Linked DNA regions of Desulfatibacillum aliphaticivorans DSM 15576. Each later gene encodes a partner of the first gene's protein in a complex. Links are inferred from orthologs where the notes say so. Each region holds a gene or a part of one and is shown in the gene's direction. Other genes may lie near its edges. The genes, in order: dnaB and dnaG.

Region 1 (3,212 bases):
TTATTCGACCTGTGGGCTGATTACAGAAAGCTCCAGAAAAAAGGTTTTGCGGAGGACGACAATGAAGGTGATATTAACTGAAAACATAGATTCCCTGGGTCTCATCGGCTCCGAAGTGGCGGTGGCTGACGGATACGCCAGGAATTACCTGCTTCCCAAGAAAAAGGCTGTGCTCGCTACGGAAGCCAACCGTAAGGTGGTGGAACTCAAGCGCGTCAAGTGGGAAGCCAAAATAGCCAAAGAAAAAGCCCTGGCCGAAGAAATGGCCAAACGCATTGAGGGCGTCAAAGTCACCCTCAAGGCCAAGGTCAGTGAAGAAGACAGGCTTTACGGCTCCATTAAAGTCAAGGACATCCAGGATGCTCTGGCGGAAAAAGGCGTTGAAGTGGAAAAGAGCATGATTCTGCTCGCAGAGTCCATCAAGACCCTGGGAACCTTTGAAGTGCCCGTTCGCGTGTTCGCCGGCGTCAAACCGGAAATTATCGTGGAAGTGGTTCCCGAAGACTAAGAGCCCTGCCTTTAGTCCTTTTTTGACTGGATTGCATCATATCAGCGGTGCGCCCGGACTTCCGTCTGGACGCACCGCTGTTTGTTTCCAAGGCCGCTCCCTGCTGCATGGCGTTATTGACGGAAAACAGATTGTCCAATGGATTGTTTTTTGCTACCATCGCCTAATCCGCTTCAGGCGAAAAATTCAATTAATTTCCGCTTGTTTTTACTTATATCCTAAGTGATAACAGTATGTTATTAAGGATAGGCTCGCTCAAAATACAATTTTGCCTTTAGGAGACCGCCGTTGGCAGCCAAAAACAAGGACCAATCCCTGACCAAACTCCCCCCTCATAATATCGAGGCGGAGGAATCCATACTCAGCGCCATTCTGCTGGATAATCAGGCCTTGCTGGAAGTGCAGGAAATCCTTAGCCCCGGCGACTTCTATCGGGACGCCCACGCTAAAATTTATTCAACCATGCTCAGGCTGTTCAGCCAGAGCGAGCCTGTGGATTTGGTGACCATCGCCAACAAGCTCCAGGAGCAGAAGGAAATGGAAGCCGTAGGCGGGGCCGCCTTTCTGTCCAGGCTGGTCAACTCCGTGCCCATGGCCGCCAACTCGGTGTATTACGCCAATATCGTGCGGGATAAATCCTTGCTGCGCAGGCTTATTTCCAGTGCGTCGGATATCGCCACCAAGGCCTATGAGGACAAAGGCAACGTGCGCGAGGTGGTGGATTTCGCCGAAAGCTCCATTTTCGCCGTGGCTGAGGAAAAAGGCGGCACGTCCATGAGTCAGTTGGGCGGCCTGATCAACTCGGCCCTGGAATCCATCGCCAAAAGAGCGGAAAACCGGGCCCTGATCACCGGCGTGGACACCGGCTTCTCCCGCTTGAACACCTTTACGGCCGGATTTCAGCCTTCGGACCTTATTATTCTGGCGGCGCGCCCCGGCATGGGCAAAACGGCCTTCGCCCTGAACATCGCCCGCAACGCGGCGGTGATCGGCGGAGCTCCGACCCTGGTGTTCTCCTTGGAAATGTCGTCCGACCAGCTTTGCCGGCGTCTTTTATGCGCCGAAGCCCGCGTCAACTCCGCCAACCTGCGTTCCGGATTTTTCGCCCAGGACGATCATTCCAAGCTGGTTTCCGCGGCCCATCAATTGTACGAAGCCCCGATTTTTATTGACGACTCCCCGGTGCTCACCGCCATGGACGTTCGGGCCAAGGCGAGGCGTTTGAAAAAGGACAAAGGCCTTGGATTCGTGGTTATCGATTACGTGCAGCTCATGAAAGGCCCGCCCGAGGCGGAACGCCGCGACCTGGAAATTTCCGAAATTTCCCGATCCCTCAAGGCCTTGGCCAAAGAGTTGGAAATCCCGGTTCTGGCCCTGTCCCAGCTTAACCGCAAGGTGGAGGAGCGGAGCGACAAACGCCCCCAGATCGCCGACCTTCGCGAGTCCGGCGCCCTGGAGCAGGACGCGGACATGATTATGTTCATCTACCGGGAGGCGGCGTACAGCCAGGAGGAGGGCGGCTCCAACAGCGGCGAGGCGGAAATCAAAATCGCCAAGCAGCGCAGCGGGCCCACGGGCAAGTTCACCCTGTATTTCAACGCCGACTACACCCGGTTCGATAACCTCAGCGCCGATGCAGGCGCCCCGGCCCAGAACGGCCAATAACGTCCCTGGCGCGCCCGACTTGAAGAAAACAATGACCGAACCGACCCAAGATTTTTATTCCCTGGCATCCTACGATTACGAGCTGCCCGAAGAGTTGATCGCCCAGGCGCCCGCTGAAAAACGCGACGCTTCGCGCCTTCTCAAGCTGGACAAGAACACCGGCCAGACCGCCCACCTGCAATTCGCCCAGGCGGCGGACCTGCTTCAGCCCGGAGACCTGATGGTGGTGAACGACACCAAGGTGACGCCCGTTCGCCTCTTTGGCAAAAAAGAGACCGGCGGCAAGGTGGAGGCGCTCATCATAGATTACCGCCCTGTGGCCCAGGCCGGCCCGGGAGAGCCCTTTGCCTGCGAATGCCTGGTCAAGGCCTCCAAACGCCCCAAGCCAGGATCCCGGCTGCTATTTGACAAGGGCCTGAAAGCCAAAGTCCTGAAGGCGGAAGACCGGATTTGCCTATTGGAATTCACGTGTCCCACGGAGCCGGGAGCGGTGCTGGACGACATCGCGGCCATCCCCCTTCCTCCCTATATTCGCAGGGACGGGGACGCGCCCCCTTGCAACGACCGGGAGCGGTATCAGACCACCTACGCCCGCCATAAGGGCGCCGTGGCAGCCCCAACCGCCGGGCTGCATTTTACGCCCGAACTGCTGGATTTCATCCAGGCCAAAGGCGTGGAATTCGTCCGCATCACCCTGCATGTGGGGTATGGAACCTTTATGCCCGTGCGCGTGGACGACGTGCGAAAGCATAAAATGCATTCCGAATTCTACGAAATCAGCCCTGAAGCAGCCCAGGCCATCAATCATGCCAAGGATCAGGGCCGCAGGGTCGTGGCCGTGGGCACTACTTCCGTCCGCACCCTGGAATACTCTTCAAAAAAAGAGGGCAGGGTGGTTGCGGGCTCCGGCATGTGCGATTTGTTCATCATGCCGGGCTTCCGTTTCAACATCGTGGACGCTTTGATCACCAATTTCCACTTGCCCCAATCCACATTGCTCATGCTGGTTTCCGCCCTGGCCGGCCGGGAAAACATCCTG
Region 2 (3,196 bases), on another replicon or contig:
ATCGGCACCGAGGCTATTCGCAATCCCGAGATGGTCAAGAACGCCTGCAAGCGCTTTCCCGGCAAAATCATCGTGGGCATTGACGCCAAGGAAGGCATGGTGGCCGTGGAAGGCTGGACGGAAACCACTTCCGTCAGGGCCGTGGACCTGGCCCGCTCCTTTGAGGACGCCGGCGTGGCGGCCATCAATTTTACGGACATCCATCGGGACGGCATGCAAACCGGCCCCAACATAGAGCAGACCCGGGCTTTCGCCCAGGCCATATCCATACCCGTTGTGGCTTCCGGCGGCGTTTCCACCATCAAGGACATCAAGGCGGTGAAAACCCTGGCTAAAGACGGCGTGGTGGGCGTCATTACGGGACGCGCCTTATACGTGGGAACCCTTGATCTGGCCGAAGCCGTATCCGCGGCCATGGAAGGCGTCGACCCGGATTACAACCCTTTTTGATCCAAACCTGGGCCTCGATCAACCGATCAAGGCCCTTTTTAAAACAAGAAAAAAAATTTTCTTGACAAGCGGTCAGGCTGTCACTAACTTCTGATGGTTGATGATCGTGTTTTGTGGCGTCAGGCTTTTTGCCAGGGGGGCTAAAAGTTTTTTGATTACCGCCGCACAAAATAAGCTGGCTCGCCAAGGGGCCAATTCCCGGATGGGCTCACGTCTTCACCGGATGCTACAGCTACTGTTGCGTCCTGAGACGCGGGCCTTGCGTATTTTATAGCCCCTGGCTCTTTTTTGTTCGCCGCCGGACGTGTTATGCGACCGGCCCTGGTTCCTTTTGAAAGGATGTATTTTGGCTCGTTTTTCTCCGGACGACCAGATCTCCCATGTGAGAAACTCCGTCAATATAGTAGACGTGATTTCGGATTACATGGTTCTGAAGAAAGCCGGTAATAACTTTGTGGGCCTATGTCCTTTTCACGCCGAAAAAACCCCTTCCTTTTCCGTTAACCCGGATCGCCAGTTCTTCCACTGTTTTGGATGCGGCGAAGGAGGGGACGTCTTCGATTTTGTCATGCGCCAGAACAATCTCACATTCCCCGAAGCCCTGGCCTCTTTGGCCGCCCGCGCGGGAATTGAGCTCGCCCCCCGAAAAATGACGCCGCAGCAGCAAAAAATCGTGGCCGAAAGGGACGCCCTTTATGCGGCTAACGACTTTGCCCGGGACTTTTTCGTAAAAAGCCTCAACGCCCCCCAGGCGTCCCAGGCAAGGGAATACCTGAAAAAAAGGGAAATGCCCCAGGAAACGCTCAAAACCTTTATGCTGGGCTTCGCCCCGGATGAATGGCGGGCCCTCTCCGGTTTCCTGCAAGGGAAAGGGGTTCCTTCGCACAGGGCCGAAAAAGCCGGTTTGCTGGTGCAAAAGGAAGGCGGCGGAAACGTCTACGACCGATTCCGCAACCGCATTATTTTCCCCATACACGATATTAGCGGAAGAATTGCAGGCTTTGGGGGCCGGGTGATGGATGACGCCCTTCCCAAATACCTCAATTCTCCCCAAACGCCCATTTATGATAAAAAACGGATGCTTTACGGCCTGTATCAGGCGCGCCAGGAGTGCCGGAAAACCGGAGTCGCCTTCATGGTGGAAGGCTATTTTGACGTTCTGGCCCTATACGCCCACGGCATTCGGAATGCAGTGGCCACCTGCGGCACAGCCCTTTCCCCGGACCACGTCCGCATAATAAAAGGGTACGCCAAAAAAGTGGTGCTGGTCTTTGACTCGGATACGGCGGGAATCAATGCAGCCCGGAAAAGCCTGCCTCTTTTTGAGGCCGAAAAGGTGCAGGCCAAGGTGCTTGTCCTGCCTGCAGGGCACGATCCTGATTCCTTTGTTCGCGATTTTGGCGCTAAAGATTTTTTGGAAGCTGCCGAAAATAGCCAGGATATGATTCCATTTCTTATGGAATCGGCTATAGCCAGGCACGGACTCTCCATTGAAGGCAAGGCCAATGTCGTGGCGGAGATCAAGGAGCAGGTCGCGGCCGTCTCGGACGGCGTAACCCGTTCCCTGTACATTAAGCAAATCGCCGAAAAGCTGGGCGTGGACGAGGCGGCAGTGCTTGACGCGGTAAGGGACGCCGCAAAAACCCGACCCAAAAGACTGCCGGGAACCGTCCATGAGGAACAAGCCAAACCCGCCGAACCGGCTCCGGACAGGATGGAAACGGCCATTTTGCAAATGATGGTCCGCTGCCCGGAATGCGCCCCGAAAGTGGCGGAGAAGCGTTTGATCAAGTATTTCTCCTCCAATCGGGTGCGGGCCTTGGGCCTGCGCATCCTGGAGTTCATCCAGGCGGGAGGGGATCCCGAAGGCGCAGGCATCATGAACCTGGCCGTGGAACAGGACGACCGGAGCCTGCTGGCGCGGATTTTGGCCCATGACGACCCCCTGGAGCTCCCGGGGTGTATGGCGATCATAGACCAGTTTGAGCAAAGCATCACCCGAAGGAACCATGCTGAATTGGACCGCAGGATTCAGCAAGCCCAGACGGAAGGCCATCACGACCTGGCCCTTCGTTTATTGGTTGAAAAGAACGAGTTGTTAAAGGCGTTACAGGTCCGGAACCTCAAGGTCGGGGCCAAATATTAGCAAAGGAGCGATACTCCATGGCAAAGGCAAAAGGGAAGGCAAAGTCCGAAGAAATCAAGCAAGCGCAAGCCGGACTACAGGAGCTTATCTCCAAAGGCAAAAAGCAGGGATATTTAACCTATGATGAGTTAAACGAAGCCCTCCCCGAAGATATGGTGTCCTCCGATCAAATAGACGACACCCTTATGATGTTCGATGAGATGGACATCGAAATCCTGGACGGTAAAAAAATCACGGTCAGCGACTCCTCTAAAATGGACGATGACTCCAAGGACCAGGATTCCGAACCGGAAGTCCCCAAGCCCGACCTTCTGGATGCGGGAGGGTCTTCCGACCCGGTCAAGCTGTATCTTCGTGAAATGGGAATGGTTTCCCTCCTGTCGCGGGACGGGGAAATAGAGATCGCCAAAAAAATCGAAGAAGGGGAGCAGGAAGTCCTGAAAGCCCTTCTGGAAACCACCATCGGCGTGGAGCATTTGATAGACCTCAGGACCGAAATGGCCGAGGGCGAGGTTCGCCTTAAGGATGTGCTTAGGGACGTGGATGAAGGCGAGAATTTTGTGGATGAGTCCACCCAGATGGCGCGCATCTCGGAGATTC

What was found.
Region 2: the proteins of dnaB (region 1) and dnaG are in contact, whole or in part, in a crystal structure (PDB 2R6A), measured with the Geobacillus stearothermophilus proteins. The link is inferred for Desulfatibacillum aliphaticivorans DSM 15576 from one-to-one orthologs. Residues at the interface, in WP_033016901.1 of Geobacillus stearothermophilus: Ser13, Glu15, Ala16, Gln18, Glu91, Leu92, Asp94, Ala95, Val96, Pro97, Thr98, Ala99, Ala100, Asn101, Tyr104, Tyr105, Ile108; in WP_049624496.1 of Geobacillus stearothermophilus: Lys456, Leu457, Leu458, Pro459, Ala460, Asn463, Ala464, Leu467, Leu535, Leu536, Ile537, Ala538, Gln544, Glu545, Asp548, Tyr549, His552.

Annotation. Positions count from the first base shown.
Region 1 is NZ_AUCT01000025.1:65,521-68,732, reverse strand. What follows is about bases 90-2,984. They hold dnaB (replicative DNA helicase), read left to right. Parts: upstream 90-796; coding sequence 797-2,173; downstream 2,174-2,984. Other genes in these bases: queA (tRNA preQ1(34) S-adenosylmethionine ribosyltransferase-isomerase QueA), read left to right, coding at 2,205-2,984; rplI (50S ribosomal protein L9), read left to right, coding at 90-508. In the rest of the region: G491_RS0120265 (DUF2232 domain-containing protein), read left to right, coding at 1-81; more of rplI, read left to right, coding at 62-89; more of queA, read left to right, coding at 2,985-3,212. UniProt on the Escherichia coli protein: The main replicative DNA helicase, it participates in initiation and elongation during chromosome replication. Travels ahead of the DNA replisome, separating dsDNA into templates for DNA synthesis.
Region 2 is NZ_AUCT01000008.1:89,093-92,288, reverse strand. Bases 318-3,196 are described here. They hold dnaG (DNA primase), read left to right. Parts: upstream 318-796; coding sequence 797-2,596; downstream 2,597-3,196. Other genes in these bases: rpoD (RNA polymerase sigma factor RpoD), read left to right, coding at 2,614-3,196; hisA (1-(5-phosphoribosyl)-5-[(5-phosphoribosylamino)methylideneamino]imidazole-4-carboxamide isomerase), read left to right, coding at 318-450. In the rest of the region: more of hisA, read left to right, coding at 1-317. UniProt on the Escherichia coli protein: RNA polymerase that catalyzes the synthesis of short RNA molecules used as primers for DNA polymerase during DNA replication.